2 linked regions of the Pseudosulfitobacter pseudonitzschiae genome follow. Each later gene encodes a partner of the first gene's protein in a complex. Links are inferred from orthologs where the notes say so. Each region holds a gene or a part of one and is shown on either strand. Other genes may lie near its edges.

Evidence for each region.
Region 2: the proteins of uvrA (region 1) and mfd are in contact, whole or in part, in a crystal structure (PDB 4DFC), measured with the Escherichia coli proteins. The link is inferred for Pseudosulfitobacter pseudonitzschiae from one-to-one orthologs.

Annotation. Positions count from the first base shown.
Region 1 is NZ_CP022415.1:1,154,097-1,162,849, forward strand. Bases 3,326-6,761 are described here. They hold uvrA (excinuclease ABC subunit UvrA), read left to right. Parts: upstream 3,326-3,660; coding sequence 3,661-6,561; downstream 6,562-6,761. Other genes in these bases: SULPSESMR1_RS05555 (VWA domain-containing protein), read right to left, coding at 3,326-3,460; SULPSESMR1_RS05565 (transketolase), read right to left, coding at 6,580-6,761. In the rest of the region: SULPSESMR1_RS05550 (MFS transporter), read left to right, coding at 1-774; more of SULPSESMR1_RS05555, read right to left, coding at 764-3,325; more of SULPSESMR1_RS05565, read right to left, coding at 6,762-7,533; SULPSESMR1_RS05570 (AI-2E family transporter), read right to left, coding at 7,530-8,657; mmsB (3-hydroxyisobutyrate dehydrogenase), read right to left, coding at 8,730-8,753. UniProt on the Escherichia coli protein: The UvrABC repair system catalyzes the recognition and processing of DNA lesions. UvrA is an ATPase and a DNA-binding protein. A damage recognition complex composed of 2 UvrA and 2 UvrB subunits scans DNA for abnormalities.
Region 2 is NZ_CP022415.1:1,646,025-1,655,376, forward strand. What follows is about bases 262-4,296. They hold mfd (transcription-repair coupling factor), read right to left. Parts: upstream 3,933-4,296; coding sequence 462-3,932; downstream 262-461. Other genes in these bases: SULPSESMR1_RS08005 (multidrug effflux MFS transporter), read left to right, coding at 262-461; SULPSESMR1_RS08015 (component of SufBCD complex), read right to left, coding at 3,967-4,296. Outside these bases: more of SULPSESMR1_RS08005, read left to right, coding at 1-261; more of SULPSESMR1_RS08015, read right to left, coding at 4,297-4,494; hemB (porphobilinogen synthase), read left to right, coding at 4,613-5,614; SULPSESMR1_RS08025 (YSC84-related protein), read left to right, coding at 5,818-6,384; SULPSESMR1_RS08030 (PAS domain-containing protein), read right to left, coding at 6,492-7,703; SULPSESMR1_RS08035 (NAD(P)-dependent oxidoreductase), read right to left, coding at 7,819-8,691; SULPSESMR1_RS08040 (penicillin acylase family protein), read left to right, coding at 8,789-9,352. UniProt on the Escherichia coli protein: Couples transcription and DNA repair by recognizing RNA polymerase (RNAP) stalled at DNA lesions. Mediates ATP-dependent release of RNAP and its truncated transcript from the DNA, and recruitment of nucleotide excision repair machinery to the damaged site.

The sequences.
Region 1 (8,753 bases):
TGGGCGCTGACCCTGTGGGGGACGTTCTTTGGCGTGGCCTTTGCGGTGCTTACATGGGCAGGGCTGCCGCTGGTGGCGGCGTGGGGTGTACCTGCACTGTTCGTGGCGCACAGCCTGTATCTGGCGACCTTTGCCGTGGTGCTGATGGTTTGGCTGCGGTCCCTGCCGGGCAAGGGGCCGGACTCGCCGCTGTCACTGGGCCACGTTTTGCGCAGCCACCTGACGATCTACGGTTCGGCGCGGATTGCGGCACCGGGGCTGGGCTGGCTGTTCTACACATTTTGCTTTGTGTCGATCCTGACGGTGTTGCCACCCTATATCCCCGCTGAGGTCCGCGCACTGGTCATGGGAGCGATGCCGCTGACGTCGATTGCCGTTTCGATGACCTTGGGCGTGTGGTTGTTGGGGCGGCGCAGTGCGGTCTGGGTGGTCTGCTGGGGCTTCGGGCTTAGCGTGCTGTCGATTGGCTGGCTCTGGGTGCAGCCGGGTTTGCCGCTGGGTTGTCTGGCGCTGGCGGCGGCGATGGGGTTGATCCAGGGGGCGACCTTTGCCGCCGTGCCACAACTGAACGATACAGCCGCCACGCAGGCGCAGGCCAACGGGGCGATGGCGCAGATGGGCAATCTGGGCAACACGCTGGGCACGCCGGTGATGGCGGCCGCCTTGGCGGGGTTGGGCTATTCCGCCCTGCCATTGCTGGCAGGAACGGCGTTTGCCGCAGGGCTGGTGCTGCATCTTATTCTGGCAGCACAGCGCGCATCGGTCAGGGCGTGACAGTAAAGGGCTGGCGCGCCATCACCCGCCTGCCCGCGTTCATCACATAGAACAGCTCGTAGTCGCCCGGTGTTTCAGGCAGGGTCAGCAGCGCGATTTCGCCCTTTCTGGCATAGACATAAGTTTCATAGGCCTCGGACCCCGGTGCGCCGATGCCGATATAGTCACGCTGATACCCCGGCCCGTCAAAGGGGATTGCGACCTTGCTGCCTGCCGCCCCGCTTTGCGGTGCATTCAGCGTAACGGTGATGTCAGTGACAGTCACCGGCGCAGTGGCAATCACCTTGCGGCCCTGATTCAACACATAGCGCAGTTCGTAGTCGCCGGGCAGGGGCGGCATCTCCACCCGCGCAGGCGTGCCGTCGCGGGTATAGGTATAGCCGGTGTATTTCTCGCCGGGTTTGCCAATGGCTATAAAATCGCTGCGATAGTCCGGTCCCTCCCATGGGACGACGACGGTCGCGCCCACCACCGCGCCCTGCGGCGCGGTAATCTGTGCATTGACGTCCGTCAGCGTGATCATCGCAGTGGCAATCACTTCGCGGTCTTGGTTGAGGACATAGCGGACCTCGTATTCCCCCGGCTCGGTCGGCATCGTCAGTTGCACGGGCGACCCGTCGCGGGTGTAGGTGTAGTTGGTGTATTTCTCACCGACCTTGCCGATGGCGATAAAGTCGTTTTTGTAATCCGGCCCTTCCCACGGGACCGGAACCACCGCCCCCGCGATTGCCTCGGCGGGCGGGGTGACGCTGGCCTTCACCTCTGTCAGCGTGATCATCGCAGTGGCAATCACTTCGCGGTCTTGGTTAAGGACATAGCGGACCTCGTATTCCCCCGGCTCGGTCGGCATCGTCAGCTGCACGGGCGACCCGTCGCGGGTGTAGGTGTAGTTGGTGTATTTCTCACCGACCTTGCCGATGGCGATAAAGTCGTTTTTGTAATCCGGCCCTTCCCACGGGACCGGCACCACCGCCCCCGCGACCGCCTCGGCGGGCGGGGTGACGCTGGCCTTCACCTCTGTCAGCGTGATCATTGCAGTGGCAATCACTTCGCGGTCTTGGTTGAGGACATAGCGGACCTCGTATTCCCCCGGCTCGGTCGGCATCGTGAGTTGCACGGGCGACCCGTCGCGGGTGTAGGTGTAATTGGTGTATTTCTCACCGACCTTGCCGATGGCGATAAAGTCGTTCTTGTAATCCGGCCCTTCCCACGGGACCGGAACCACCGACCCCGCGATTGCCTCGGCGGGCGGGGTGACGCTGGCCTTCACATCGACCACGGTGATCGTGCGGCTGGCAATCACAGTGCGGTCCTGATTCATGATATAGCGCAGCTCGTAGGTGCCCGCTTCGGTGGGCATCGGCAGCGAGGCAGGGGAGCCGTCGCGGGTATAGGCGTAGTTGGTATATGCCGCGCCAGGTGCGCCCACTGCGATAAAATCACTGTTGTAATCGGGGCCACTCCATGTGACCGCGACAGAGGCGCCTGCCACGGCTGTGTCCGCTGCCTCAAGTGTAGCAGTGACGGGAGTGACGGTGATCGGGCGGGTGCCGATGATGGTGCCGTCTTTTTGGTAGTAGCGCAGTTCGAACGTGCCTGCGCGTGGGGGCATCAACAGGCTGACTGGGTTGCCGTCGCGTACATAAGAATAGTTGATCGCGCGGTTTCTGTCGTCTTGCGGGTCAGCGATGGCAACATAGTCATTCCGTTCGGCGGGGCCCGCCCAGCTTACGGGGATGGTGTCACCCATCGGTGCAGTGTCCGCCGCCTCGAGCGTTGCAGTCACGGCGGGTTTTTCGAATACAACCGTCAGGGTCGCATCCTCGCCCGCAATCACTTGCAACTGGCCTTCCAGCGCCGTTTCGACCTGAGCGCGATAGGCGGTGATCTTGTAGGCACCGGGCAGCAGGTCCAGCACCAGCGGGTTAACCTGCTGGTCGGTGGTCAAAGCGGACCCATCCGGTCCGGTCACGGTCCACAGCACCGGATCCTCCAGCAGCGGCGCGCTGGCGTCACCCTCGACCGCGCGCATCGTGGTGGTGACGGGCACCGGTGCGGGCTCTGGCGTGGCGGCGATGGTGGTCAGGGCAGTGGTCAGCTCGTCTGCGTTGGCGGCGGTCAGAAAGGTGCCGCCTGTTTCCTCGGCCAGACATTGCATCTGTCCCAAGGCCTCGGCGTCGGTGACGTCAAAGCCGATGACATGGGCGGTGAAATCGATGCCTGCCTCTTCCAGCAGGCGCGCAGCTGCACAAGGGTCGGGGTTGCAGGTTTCGATCCCGTCCGAGACCAGAATAACGGTGGCCTTTTCTTCGGTGTAGCGCAGCGCTTGGGCTGCGGCGATGACCGCATCGGTCATCGGTGTCTTGCCCAGTGGTTTGATCGCGCGGACGGCTGCCCCGATGGCATTGCGGGTGTCGGGGCCGGGTGCCACGATGGTTTCGATGTCGGTACAGTCGCCACGGGTGCGATGGCCGTAGACTGTCAGCCCCAACTGCTGATCATCGGGGATGGTCGTCAAAAGTTTGGTCACAACCTCTTGGGCGATGGTAATCTTGGCCACTTCGTCGATCTGTCCCCACATCGACCCTGATCCATCAAGGACCAAAATGGTATTCGAGCGATCTTGCGCCATCACAGGCTGCGCAAGCAGACCCAACACACCAAAAACTGCCAGCAGAAAACGCATGTTCAAACCCTCTTCAAAAAATGTGCCGTTCAATATGCGGTCAAAAGATCACGCCTTTGCGAGTCGGTCCAGCCCCCCGTAGAGGGCGGCTGCTGACATATTGTGTCAGTGGTCAAGCCATGTTCCCCATTGGTTCTGTTTTTATCATTGGAGAATCCGCCACGGGCACCTATGTACAGACCGTTAACCTTGGGGCGGATATGGCAGAGCTGAAAAACATCGAAGTGCGCGGTGCGCGCGAGCACAACCTGAAATCCATTGACGTGGATATTCCGCGCGACCAGCTGGTGGTGATCACCGGCCTGTCGGGGTCGGGCAAATCCTCGCTGGCCTTCGATACGATCTATGCCGAAGGGCAGCGCCGCTATGTGGAATCGCTGTCTGCCTATGCGCGCCAGTTCCTTGACATGATGCAAAAACCGGACGTGGACCACATCAGTGGCCTGTCGCCCGCGATCTCGATCGAACAAAAGACCACGTCGAAGAACCCCCGCTCGACCGTCGGCACCGTGACCGAGATTTACGACTATATGCGGCTGTTGTTCGCCCGCGTCGGTACGCCCTATTCGCCCGCCACCGGCAAGCCCATCGAGGCACAGCAGGTTCAGGACATGGTCGACCGTACGATGGCGATGAAGGAGGGCACGCGCGCCTATCTTCTGGCGCCGGTCATCCGCGACCGCAAAGGCGAATACCGCAAGGAATTCATCGAGTTGCGCAAGCAAGGCTATCAGCGGGTCAAGGTGAACGGTGAATTTTACGATCTGGACGAGCCCCCGGTGCTGGACAAGAAATTCCGCCATGACATCGACGTGGTCGTGGACCGCATTGTGGTGCGCGAGGGGCTGGAAACGCGACTTGCTGACTCCTTGCGCACTGCGCTGAATTTGGCCGACGGCATCGCCGTTCTGGAAACCGCGCCGGTTGGGGCCGGTGGCAATGACGACGCGGACGAGCCTGAACGCATGACGTTTTCCGAGAAATTCGCCTGCCCCGTCAGCGGCTTTACCATCCCCGAGATCGAACCGCGCCTGTTCTCCTTCAACGCGCCCTTTGGCGCATGCCCCGATTGCGACGGGCTGGGGGTCGAGCTGTTCTTTGATGAACGTTTGGTGGTGCCCGACCAGAACCTGAAGATTTACGACGGCGCGCTGGCGCCGTGGCGCAAGGGCAAGTCGCCCTATTTCCTGCAAACGATTGAAGCCATTGCAAAGCATTACGAATTTGACCCTCAGACCAAGTGGAAGGATCTGGATGCGCATGTGCAACAGGTGTTCCTGTTCGGTTCGGGCAAGGACGAAATCCCGTTCCGTTACGACGAAGGCGGGCGCGTTTATTCGGTGACGCGCACGTTCGAAGGGGTCATTCCCAATATGGAACGTCGCTACCGCGAGACCGACAGCAACTGGGTCCGCGAAGAGTTCGAACGCTATCAGAACAACCGCCCCTGCGGTACCTGCCACGGTTACCGTTTGCGCCCCGAGGCGCTTGCTGTGAAAATCGGCCCTGCCGACAGGCCGGACGAATTGCTGCACGCGGGTCAGGTGGTCGAAATGTCGATCCGCGAGGCCTATGCGTGGTGCGAAACCGTGCCAGACAACCTGACCAAGCAGAAAAACGAAATCGCCCGTGCGATCCTCAAGGAAATCCGCGAGCGGCTTGGTTTTCTGAACAATGTCGGGCTTGAATACCTGACCCTCAGCCGCAACAGCGGTACATTGTCGGGTGGCGAAAGCCAGCGAATCCGGCTGGCCAGCCAGATCGGTTCGGGGCTGACAGGGGTTCTTTATGTGCTCGACGAGCCGTCCATCGGTCTGCACCAACGCGACAACGACCGGCTGCTGGGCACGCTGAAAAATCTGCGCGATCAGGGCAATACGGTCATTGTGGTCGAACACGACGAGGAAGCGATCCGCGAGGCGGACTATGTTTTTGACATCGGACCGGGGGCAGGGGTGCACGGCGGGCGCGTGGTGGCCCACGGCACGCCCGACCAGATCGCCGCCAACCCTGACAGCATCACCGGCCAGTATCTGACCGGGGCACGCGAGATTGCTGTGCCCGCGACCCGTCGGAAGGGCAAGAAAAAGTCGGTGAAGGTGGTCAAGGCCTCGGGCAACAACCTTCAGGACATCACGGTTGACTTCCCGCTGGGCAAATTTGTCTGCGTCACCGGTGTGTCGGGCGGCGGCAAATCCACGCTGACGATCGAAACCCTGTTCAAAACCGCCTCGATGCGGTTGAACGGTGCGCGCCAGACACCAGCGCCCTGCGAAACGATCAAGGGGTTGGAGCATCTGGACAAGGTTATCGACATTGACCAACGCCCCATCGGGCGCACCCCGAGGTCGAATCCAGCGACTTACACCGGTGCCTTTACCCCGATCCGCGATTGGTTTGCGGGCCTGCCTGAGTCAAAGGCGCGCGGCTATAAGCCAGGGCGTTTCAGCTTTAACGTCAAGGGCGGGCGCTGCGAGGCCTGTCAGGGCGATGGTGTTATCAAGATCGAAATGCACTTCTTGCCCGACGTTTACGTCGAATGTGAAACCTGCAAGGGCAAGCGGTACAACCGCGAAACGCTTGAGGTCACCTTCAAGGGCAAGTCGATTGCTGACGTGCTGGATATGACGGTGGAAGACGCCCAAACCTTCTTTCAGGCGGTCCCGTCGATCCGTGAAAAAATGGACGCGCTGATGCGCGTCGGGCTGGGCTATATCAAGGTGGGCCAGCAAGCGACGACCCTTTCAGGTGGCGAGGCGCAGCGGGTAAAGCTGTCGAAAGAACTGGCCAGACGCTCGACGGGCCGGACGCTTTACATTCTGGATGAACCTACCACCGGCCTGCACTTCGAGGATGTGCGCAAGCTGTTGGAAGTACTGCACGAACTGGTGGATCAGGGCAATTCGGTCGTGGTGATCGAACACAATCTGGATGTGGTCAAAACCGCCGATTACCTGATCGATATCGGCCCAGAGGGCGGTGACGGCGGCGGGCAGGTGGTGGCCACAGGCACCCCCGAAGAGGTCGCTGAAGTCGCGGCCAGCCACACGGGCCGTTATCTCAAACCGATGCTGCAAGGTCGCAAGGTCGCCGCCGAATAGGGCGGCGACCCTGAGGCGTCAAAGAACGGCGCGAGCGATGCGGATCAGTTGCAGCGTCTCGAAAGCGTCATCCTCCAGTACCAGAACTTCGCCGTTCACAGTTGCATAGTTATATCCGGTGGCGGGTGCTGGCAGACGGTACATACGCTGAATCTCGGCCTGTGTCAGCGCTGCTGTAGGCGCCAGACCCACCCCGTCGGGTAGATCAACAACGCGCGCCAAGCTATTGACTTTCAATAAAGTATCGTACTCCCTCATGCTAAGAAGTACTGGCATGCCGTCAATCAGCGCGTAGCGCTGGTTCAAGGGCGCAGGTGCCAGATCATAAAGGTTTGCGATCTGACCGGAGCTCAGCAGCAACTGATCATAAGGCTGAATGTCGCGGTCGCGGTAGATGTCTACTCGGTCATTCAGCAATCGGTCATAGTAGCGGTCGTCATGATCCACCCATTGTTCATAGGTCACACCTTGTTTGGCCAGTCCGGGTGGAACGCAAGGCGGGTCTTTCTTGGCCAAACCGGGGGGGCAGTTGCGATAGCGCAAGCGGGCTTCTTCGGGAATATCGGCATAAACCGTGTCCAGTCCCAACAGCGCCAGCGGCAGTGCAGTGATGATGCTGCGCAGGTCGCGGTCTTTTGGGGCCTGTACGTTCAGGATTTCGCGTGCGACGCGGTCCAGATCGGTGCGGTCGCGGGACTTGCGGGGACCGTTATTGCCTCTGACGTGTCCTCGGTTTGTGTCTTTGTGGCTTTTGGCTTTCTTCGGTCCGTCATTGTGCTTGTCGGCTTTGGGGCCCTTGCCCTTGGCTTTGCCTTTTTCGGATTTTCCGGGGTTATTTTTGTCGTTCTTAATCAGCAAAACCGGATCACTTTTGATGTGGACGCGGGGGGTCGCGGTGGCGGCAAGGGCGGGCACGGCAAAGCCTGTGCTGGCAACAGCAACCGACGCGACAAGGATGAGGAGATGTTTCATTTGGATTTTGTTCCTTGTTTGAGAATGTCCATTTCCAGTTTCGTTTGTGAATTGGCTCCGATGTCTTGTGCATCGCCCAGAAACCGGCCCAGATGGCGCATCGGCTCGATCTCGTCCAGAATGATCTTGGCCACGATCAGCAATGGAACCGCCACGATCATGCCGATAACGGACCAGATATAGGCAAAAAATGCCACCACCAGAAACAGAACGGGCGCGTTCAGGTGCATCCGCCGCGAGATAAGCAGCGGCGTGACCACTTGTCCCTCGATGCTGGTGCAAGTCATGTAGACCAGAAAAACCAGCACTGGCGACCAGATTGCACCGTATTGCGACGACGCCAAAAGGGCCGCGATGCACGCCCCCGCCAAGCCCCCGAAGTAAGGAATAAAATTCAACGCAAAGGCCATCACGCCAATTGCGATATATTGGTTCACACCCAGCGCATACAGGCATGAGCCGATGGTTAGCCCTAGCCCTGCGTTGATCAGGGTGATGCCACCCAGATAGCGGCCCAATCTGCGCTCAATTGTGGTGACAAACTCCAGCGCGCGGGTCTTGTCCTTGGTCTGGCCGATGCTTTCCACGGCGCGTTGCAGGAAAAAGTCGCCCGAACTGAGCAGGAAGAACAGCAAAAGCACCGCAAACAACAACTGGCTGACCAGTTGCGGCGCAAGTGTGAGGATCTGGCGTTTCGAGTTGTCCTCGTCCACGACGGCCACTTCGACGGGTTTTTGCGCCAAACCGTCGCTGTTTTCGATCATGTTATCAACAGCTTCAGCGGCTTCCGCCACGGCCTTGATCGTGCCATTCTGTGCCGCACCGATGCGGTTTTGCATTTGTTCCAGCAGTTCGGGCACGTCCCGCACCATCATGCTGACAGGTGACGAAAAGTAATAAAGTGACAGGGAAATCAGGCTGATGATCAGGCCGGTAAAGCAAAATGCGATCAGCGCACTGGGAATCCCAAGGCGTTCCAGACCGCGACGCGGACGGCTGAGCACGAAATAGGCCAGCACGGCCGCAGTAACCGGAATCAGAAATGAGGCCGCAGCGACAAGCCCGTAGATCAGCATGATGATAAAGATGCCGACGACCGGCAAAGCCGTGGAGTTCTGGCTCATGGTTGCGTTGCCCCCCAAGGACGCATGGTTCAGGGGATAACGCCTTATGCGTGTAAACGGTTCCTTAGGCTGTCAGCCGCGGCCACGTTTGGAAAA
Region 2 (9,352 bases), 490 kb from region 1 along the record:
CCTTTCCCTATTGGTTCGGCCTTGTGGCGCTGATCTCGGGCGGGGCAAGCCTGACCAACGCGCTGGTGGTGGTGCGTCTGGGAATGCGCCGATTGGTGACATGGGCACTGGGGTCGCAGATCGTGCTGGCGGGGCTGATGTTGCTGCTGACCTCGGGGCATTTCGAGGGCGAGTTTTACCTGTTCCTGTTCTGGCAATTCTCGCTGTTCTGCACGGCCAGCTTTTCCGTGGGCAACCTGAACGCAATCGCGATGGACCCGATGGGACATATTGCGGGCATGGCCGCCTCGGTGATCGGGTCGATTTCAACGGTGGCGGCAGCGATCATCGCCTCGCCGATTACGCTGCTCTCTAACGGCACGGCGCAACCGCTGGTACTGGCCGTGTTGGTGTTGGCATCCTGCGGCTATCTGTTGATGTTGCGGATATGGCGGATCGAGGGACGTCGCCTGATCAACTAATCAGGCTTTTTTCTTGGTCTTTTTCTTCTCGGCGATGACCTTTTCGGCCAGATCACGGGCAATGGCAAAAGCCCCCTTGATCTTGTCCGCGTCGGATTTCCAGTCGCGGCGCACCACGATCTTGTTGTCCTTGACCTTGGCCAGCCCGCGCTGGTCCTGAATGAAGGTGACCAGCCCCTCGGGCGAGGCGAACTTATCGTTGTGGAACTGGATCACAGCCCCCTTCGGCCCGCCGTCCAGCTTGGCGATACCCGCGCGTTTGCACATCGCCTTGATCCGCACGACCAGCATCAGCGTGTTGACCTCGCGCGGCAGGGTGCCGAAACGGTCGATCAACTCGGCGGCGAACCCTTCCAGCTCGACCTTGGTGCTCAGACCACTGAGACGACGGTAAAGCCCCAGACGCACGTCCAGATCCGGTACATATTCCTCGGGAATCAGTACAGGAACACCCAGATTGATCTGCGGCGCCCATTGCTCGTCGGCCTCGCTCAGGCCTTCCATCTCGCCCGCCTTTATCTTGGCAATCGCCTCTTCCAGCATCGACTGGTACAGTTCGAACCCCACATCGCGCATCTGGCCCGATTGTTCCTCGCCCAGCAGATTGCCCGCACCGCGAATGTCCAGATCCTGACTGGCCAGCGTAAAGCCTGCGCCCAACGTATCGAGCGAGCCCAGAACACGCAGACGTTTTTCGGCCACCGGCGTCAGTTTCGCACGCGGTTTCGTCGTCAGATAGGCATAAGCACGGGTTTTCGACCGCCCGACACGTCCGCGAATCTGATAGAGTTGCGCCAGACCGAACATATCGGCCCGATGCACCACCATCGTGTTGGCGGTGGGAATATCCAGACCGGATTCAACAATCGTCGTGGCCAGCAGAATGTCGAATTTACCATCGTAAAAGGCATTCATCCGGCCATCCAGCTCGCCCGCCGCCATCTGGCCGTGGGCAACCACGTAAGACAACTCGGGCAACTGCGTTTTCAGGAAATCCTCGATTTCAGGCAGGTCCGACAGGCGCGGCACCACATAGAATGACTGCCCACCGCGATAATGCTCGCGCAGCAGTGCCTCGCGGATCGTGACCGTATCAAATTCGCTGACATAGGTGCGGATCGCCAACCGGTCGACGGGCGGCGTGCCGATGATCGACAGATCGCGCACCCCTGTCAGCGACAGTTGCAGCGTGCGCGGGATTGGCGTGGCGGTCAGCGTCAGCACATGCACATCCGAGCGCATCTGCTTCAGCCGTTCCTTGTGACCGACGCCAAAGTGCTGCTCTTCGTCGATAACCAGCAGGCCCAGTTCCTTGAACCGGGTGTTTTTCGCCAACAGCGCATGGGTGCCGATGACGATGTCGGCGGTGCCGCGCGACATCGCCTCGCGGGTGTCGGACGCCTCTTTGGTGCTGACAAACCTGCTCAGCGTGCGCACCTCGAGGGGAAAGCCGCGGAACCGTTCGGAAAAGCTCTTGTAGTGTTGCCGCGCCAGCAAAGTCGTGGGTGCGATCACTGCCACTTGCACGCCCGCCATCGCCGCCACAAAGGCCGCGCGCATCGCCACCTCGGTCTTGCCAAAGCCCACGTCGCCGACCACCAGACGGTCCATCGGCGCGCCGCTGGTCAGATCCCCGATCACGTCGCCAATGGCCCGCAATTGGTCGTCGGTTTCCTCATAGGGGAACCGCGCGCTGAACGCGTCCCACATGCCCGGCGGCGGTTCCAGCACAGGCGCGCGGCGCAGGGCGCGTTCGGCGGCGATACGGATCAGCTTGTCGGCCATCTCGCGAATGCGCTCTTTCAGCTTGGCCTTTTTCGATTGCCACGCGCCGCCACCCAACCGGTCCAGAAGCCCCTCATCGTGGCCGTATTTCGACAGCAGTTCGATGTTCTCGACCGGCAGGTACAACTTAGAATTCTCTGCATATTCCAGCAGCAAACATTCATGTGCGGCCCCGGCGGCGGTGATCACCTCCATGCCGTGATAGCGGCCAATGCCGTGATCGACATGCACGATCAGATCGCCCGGCGTCAGGCTGGTGGCCTCGGTCAGGAAGTTGTCGGCGCGCCGCTTGCGCTTGGGCTGGCGGATCAGCCGGTCGCCCAGCACGTCCTGTTCGGAAATCACGGTCAGCTGTTTGCCGTCCACCGGCCCCTCAAAGCCGTGCTCAAGCGCCCAAACCACCAGATGCAGCCCACGTTTTCCGATGCGCGTCGCGTCAGTAACGGGAATTGTCTCGGCCAGCCCCTCGTCCTCGATCAGACCGCTCAGCCGTTCACGCGCGCCTGCCGAATAGCTGGCGACGACAACGGGGCCATCTGCCAGTTTTGCTTTAATATGGGCCACCAAAGCCCCGAAAAGACTGATATTTTCCTGTTGTCGCTCGGGTGAGAAATTGCGCCCGATGCGCCCGCCCGCATCCACCACGCCCAGACCGGTGGATTGTGCCAGCGCGCGAAACTGCACCACGCGGCGACCCGCCACGGCGGTTTCCCACGCAGCATCGTCCAGATACAGCCCCTGCGGTGGTGCGGGTTTATAGACCGAATCCATCTTCGAGCGGTTGACCATCGCCAGCCTGCGCGTCTCGTATTGGTCGGCGATTGTGTCCCAACGCGCCAGTCGGGTCGGTGTCACCTGATCATCCAGCGTGATCGACGCATCGGGCAGATAGTCGAACAGCGTCTCCAGATGGTCGTGGAAAAACGCCAGCCAATGTTCTGCGCCCTGATGTTTGCGACCTGCGCTGATCGCCTCGTAGAGCGGATCATCGGTGCCCGCCGCGCCAAATTCCAACCGGTAATTCTGGCGAAACCGCGTCACCGCCGCGTCGTCCAAAATTACCTCGGAGACAGGCGCCAGTTCGACCACGTCCAGCTTTTCCGTAGTGCGTTGGGTCGCCGGATCAAACCGCCGCGCCCCGTCCAGCACATCGCCAAACAGGTCCAGCCGCACCGGCCCCAGATCGCCCGGCGGGTAGATGTCGATGATACCGCCGCGCACCGCGTAATCGCCCGGCTCGGTCACTGTCGGCGATTGCACAAAGCCCATGCGCACAAGAAACCCGCGCAACGCCGCATCGTCGATCCGGTCGCCCACCCGCGCCGCAAACGCAGCCTCGCGCAGCACAGAGCGCGCAGGCAGCTTTTGCGTGGCCGCGTTCAATGTGGTCAGCACTATGAATTTATCCGGCATCCCGTGCGCCAGTGCCGCCAGCGTTGCCATCCGCTGCGCCGAAATGTCGGCATTGGGCGACACGCGGTCATAGGGCAGACAATCCCATGCGGGAAAGATCACCACAGGCACATCAGGGGCAAAAAACCGCAGCGCATCACGCATCGCCACCAGCCGTTTGTCATCGCGCGCCACATGGCACACCGGGACACCCCGCGCCAGTTCGGCCAGAATACGTGTGGCGTCAAACCCTTCGGGTGCGCCGGATACGGTGATATGTGCAGGGTCAGTCATCAGCGCGCTTCATGTGGGGCAGCCACCCCAACTGTCAACCACCCAACGCGCCGATGCTCAGGTTCTGGTACATTCCCCACATCGCCGTGACAAAAATCGCCAGCATCCCGACTGCCTGCGTATAGGTCCGGTGTCGTGTCAAACGACGGCGCAGGCCCTCGCCGCTTAGCTGGTCGCGTTCGATCAACCGCGCGGTGGACAGGTTCAGCGCACCAACCAATGACATCGGAAAGGCCAGCAAAAATACCGCTTGGGCAAATTCGATGTCATAAACCCAGCCCAACAGCACCAGAACCGTCAGCACAAAACAGACCAGCCCCAGCAGCCACAATCCAGACAGACGCGCGATATACAAAAACCGGTTCACGTTGATCCGCACCAGATCTTCCAGATCTTCCTCGGTCTGGCCGCCGGATTTGCGTGCCCGTGCAACCATGTCAAAGGGCACACCCAGCACCCAGTGACTGGCCGTGGACCACACGACCGCAAGGGCGATCCAGTACCAGAGGTTGGAAAATGACCGCATATCGATCAGCTCGAAAATCGTTTGGTGCCAGTTCAAAGCCGCTGCCCTTTGCGTGGGTGTCGCTTCTCATACCGCTGCTCTGCGCCAATTCCTACCCTTGCACGGTGCAATTTTACGTGGCACCCAACAATGACTTTCAAAAAGGCAACACATCATGCGCCCAACGCTTGCACCCTATCCCGCAACCCGCCTGCGCCGCACCCGCGCGACACCCCAGATCCGCGCACTGGTGCGCCAGAACACGCTGACGGTGGATGATTTCATCTGGCCGGTGTTCGTGCGCGCGGGCGACGGTATCATGGAGCCGGTCCCGTCCATGCCGGGCGTGTTCCGCCGCTCGGTCGACAAGGTGGTCGAGGCCGCACGCGAAGCTGCCGATCTGGGGATCAACGCGATCTGCCTGTTTCCCTATACCGGGATCGAAGACCGCACCGAAGATTGCGCTGGCGCATGGGATCCCGACAACAACACCAACCGCGCCATTCGCGCGATCAAGGCGGCGGTACCAAACATTGCGGTGATGACTGATGTGGCGCTGGACACCTATAACATCAACGGCCACGACGGTTTTGTCGAAGATGGCGAGATCGTCAACGACCGTTCGGTCGAGGCACTGGTCAAGATGGCGCTGGCGCAGGCCGACGCGGGGGCGGATATTATTGGCCCATCCGATATGATGGACGGGCGGATCGGCGCAATGCGTGCGGCTTTCGAAGCGGCAGGCCACCAGAACGTGATGATCCTCAGCTATGCAGCCAAATACGCCAGCGCCTTTTACGGGCCCTTTCGGGATGCTGTGGGGGCGTCGGCGGCGCTGACCGGCGACAAGAACACCTATCAGATGGACCCTGGCAACGCGGACGAGGCCATGCGCCTGATTGAACGCGATCTGGCCGAAGGCGCCGACATGATCATGGTCAAACCCGGTCTGCCCTATCTCGACATCTGCCGCCGTGCCCGCGACACCTTTGGCGCGCCGACCTTTGCCTATCAGGTTTCAGGCGAGTACGCGATGATACAAGCCGCCGCGCAAAATGGTTGGATTGACGGCGACCGCGTGATGATGGAAAGCCTGACCGCCTTCAAACGCGCGGGCTGCGACGGAATCCTGACCTATTTCGCACCCGCTGCGGCACGGCTTCTGGCCAAAGGTTAGCGTGCTTCATCTTGCCTGACAAACCCCGGGGGAGCGCCGGATGGCGCGGGGGCAGAGCCCCGCCCGCAGCAAGCGCGCTGAAAAACAACAGGCACAGCACCGCCCATCGGCGCGTTCCTGCGTGACAGGTGGCAATCTTGCGCCTATAGTTTTGGCCAAGACCGGACAACCGGCACACGAGCAACAATCACAGGCGGTTCACAATGACCCTATCCCCTCTCTCACGTCGGGCTTTTACCCTCGGCGCACTTTCCTCCACTGTGGCACTGGCGGCCTGCGGCAACGGCATCGGTGGGCGCGGTCCGGCCACCATTGACGCGCGCGTTGATGCGACGCTGGCGGAAATGTACCGGCTTTACCCCAACACACAGTCTCTGGCGCAAAAGGCGAACGGCATGTTGGTCATGCCCTTGGTGACAGAAGCAGGCCTTGGTCTGGGCGGCGCTTACGGGCGCGGCGCGCTGCGGGTCAATAACGTGACTGTGGATTACTATTCGGTGACCAAAGCGTCGGGCGGCCTGCAAATCGGCGCGCAACAATATGCGCATGTTCTATTCTTTATGACCGAAGAAGCGCTGACAGGTTTCCGACGCTCGCCCGGCTGGGCTGCGGGTGCGGATCTGGAATATGTCATTTCGGATCAGGGCGACAGCCTGAACGCCGAAACCACAACAGCACTGGCCCCCGTTCTGGCCGCCGTCTTTGGACGCGCGGGTCTGCGGCTGGGCGCAACGCTGGAAGGCACCAAATATTCCCGGATCATTCCCTGATCACGAATGGCGGTCTGACAGATATTCAGATCGCATTTAAGATAACACAAGCACCCGCCCCAAAAGCGGGTGCTTTTTCTTACGCCCGCCGGATGGCAGCCAGCGTGTCAGGCAGCCCGTCCCGGCAACAAGCGGTTGGTGCGGTCTTCGATCACGAAAACGCTGCTTTCGATGGAATTGATCACTTCGCTCAACTGTCGTTCGGCACGGTGAAGCCGGTTGACGATTTCGTTCAGCCCGTCGACGTTCGAGGCATATTTCGACTGCTCGATTTTGCACATCACACGGCTCATTTCCAGACCGGACATCACCCGGCGCATGTCCGTGGACATTCCGCGATAGACCGATGCAGCCTTGATAACGCGCAGCATGGATGTGTGTTCATGCAACAAACACTCTGCCTTGAGCACGCTCAACCGGTCGGATTCTGCGGCAAGATCCATCCCTTCGACGGCAACATCGTCGCCAAATTGCTCTGCCACCTCTTCGATCAGCACCCGCGTGCCGGCGTTAAAGCGTGCCACTGCGGTGTGGGTCACGCCCTCGTCGACGGCGGCGCGGAACCGCGACAGGATATCCCCCAGTGACTTAGCCATAACCTGATGATTGTTCGAAATAACGCTGATCGGGCCATTGGCCCCCTCAAGACTGCGCGCCTGAATACTCAGGTTGTTGGGGATCAACGCGGTGCTGTGGAAAATCTGGTCAACCTTGTCGCCATAGCTGCGCATTTTCTGCACAGCCTCCGACAAAGCGCCCATCGCCTGCAAGGTTGGGTCAAACCGGTGCCGCAACCCATTGCTGCGCGCCTCAAGCTCTTGGGTCAGGGCAACGCTCATGAAGGTCGCATAATCAGGATAGCCAAGTTCGCGCAGATTTTGCAGCAACACCGCCTGGGATTGCTCTGGTGTGATACGGCCTGCAATCTCATCGCTGCGCAGCGCGGTATAAATCTCGCGTACCTTTTCAAACACCGCACTGCCGGGTTTCAAGCGCATCGACAAATAGCCGTCTTCCAGTGGCAGCACCACAGCGTACACCCAGTAGTGGGTTTGATCGGCCGCAAGGTTCTTGACATAGGCACCGACAGGGCGCCCCGCCGCAATCTCCTGCCACATCAGATGGAACATGCCCGACGGCATATCGGGATGGCGCACGATCTTGTGCGGGGCCCCTTTCAGCGTCGACCAGTCATATCCCGAAACATGCACAAAAACGCTGTTGGCCGCCTGAATCACCGCGCGCGTGTCGGTGCGCGAGAAAAACAGTTTTTCCAATGTGAACCGGTCGGTGTCACGTGTGGGATGATCGTTGGACAAGGTGCGGCCTTCAACTGGGGGTATCTGCGCCCAGCCTAGCTGTGCAAAGTTTCCAGTTGGTTAAGTGGTACGATCAAAATGGCTCTGGCAGCGCCCCGCCAGAGCCGTCGCAGCCTTAGCCTGCCGCCCGCAGGCGTTTGATCAGACTTGAGGTGTCCCAGCGGCCGCCCCCCAGTTTTTGCACGTCCTTGTAGAACTGGTCGACCAGCGCCGTCACCGGCAGCGACGCGCCGTTTTCATCAGCAGTGTCCAGACAAATCCCCAGATCCTTGCGCATCCAGTCCACGGCAAACCCGTGGTCGAATTTGTCGTCCAGCATGGTTTCATAGCGGTTGGCCATCTGCCAAGAACCCGCAGCACCCTGACTGATCACCTCGACCACGGCGTGCCCGTCAAGTCCCGATTTTTCCGCGAAATGCAGCGCTTCGGACAGGCCTTGTACCAGCCCCGCAATCGCGATCTGGTTGCACATCTTGGCTTTCTGGCCCGCGCCGCTTTCACCGATGCGACGACAGATTTTGGAATAGACCTCCATCACCGGCAAGGCACGATCGAACGCGCCCTGATCGCCGCCGCACATGATCGACAGCACACCGTTTTCGGCACCCGCCTGCCCGCCCGAGATCGGCGCATCGACAAAGCTAATCTGGGCGGCATCCGCCGCGGCATAAAGCTCGGATGTGACCTGCGCCGACACGGTAGTGTGATCCACAAAGATCGCGCCGCTGGTCATCCCCTTGAACGCTCCCTTTTCGCCCAGACAGACAGACCGCAGGTCGTCGTCATTGCCAACGCAAGACATCACAAAGTCGGCACCCTTGGCCGCCTCGAACGGCGTTTTGGCCATCGCTCCGCCATGTTCATCGACCCAATTCTGCGCCTTGGACGTGGTCCGGTTATAGACAATCACATCGTGACCCGCCTTTTGCAGGTGCCCCGCCATCGGTGCACCCATCACGCCCAATCCCAGAAATGCCAGCTTTGCCATTCGATGTTCCTTTTACGTCGATGTTGCCTATCGCTTGCGCCTTTCCTAACAGTCAGGCACATCGGGTCAACTGTGCAAGCAAAGTGAGAGGCCGTCTATGGCTGTGGTATTTCAGTGGCTGGTCCGCTTGGCGGTCGTGCTGATCGTGTTGGCGGTGCTGGGCGTCGGGATGACCTATTATCTCGCGTCGCGGTCCCTGCCGGACTATGACGCGACGCTGAAAGTCTCGGGCCTGGCCGCAGAAACTGAAATCGTACGCGACAATGCCAATGTGCCGCATATTCTGGCGCAGAACGATGCGGATGCTTTCTTTGCTTTGGGATTTGTTCATGCACAGGACCGTCTGTGGCAGATGATGATGCTGCGCCGCACGGCACAGGGGCGGCTATCCGAAGTATTCGGCACCGCCACGGTCGAAACCGACAGCTTTATCCGCCGACTGGATATTTACCGGCTGGCGGTGCAATCCGTCTCGGTACAGACGCCGCAAACTATCACTGCGCTCGAAGCTTACTCGGCCGGTGTGAACGCACGCATTGCGCAGATCAATCAAGAGGCTCTGGGGCGCGGCGCGCCCGAGTTCTTTGTCTTTCCGATGGCGCTGGCCCCTTGGCAACCCGCCGACAGCATAGCCATCGGCAAGCTGATGGCGCTGCGGCTT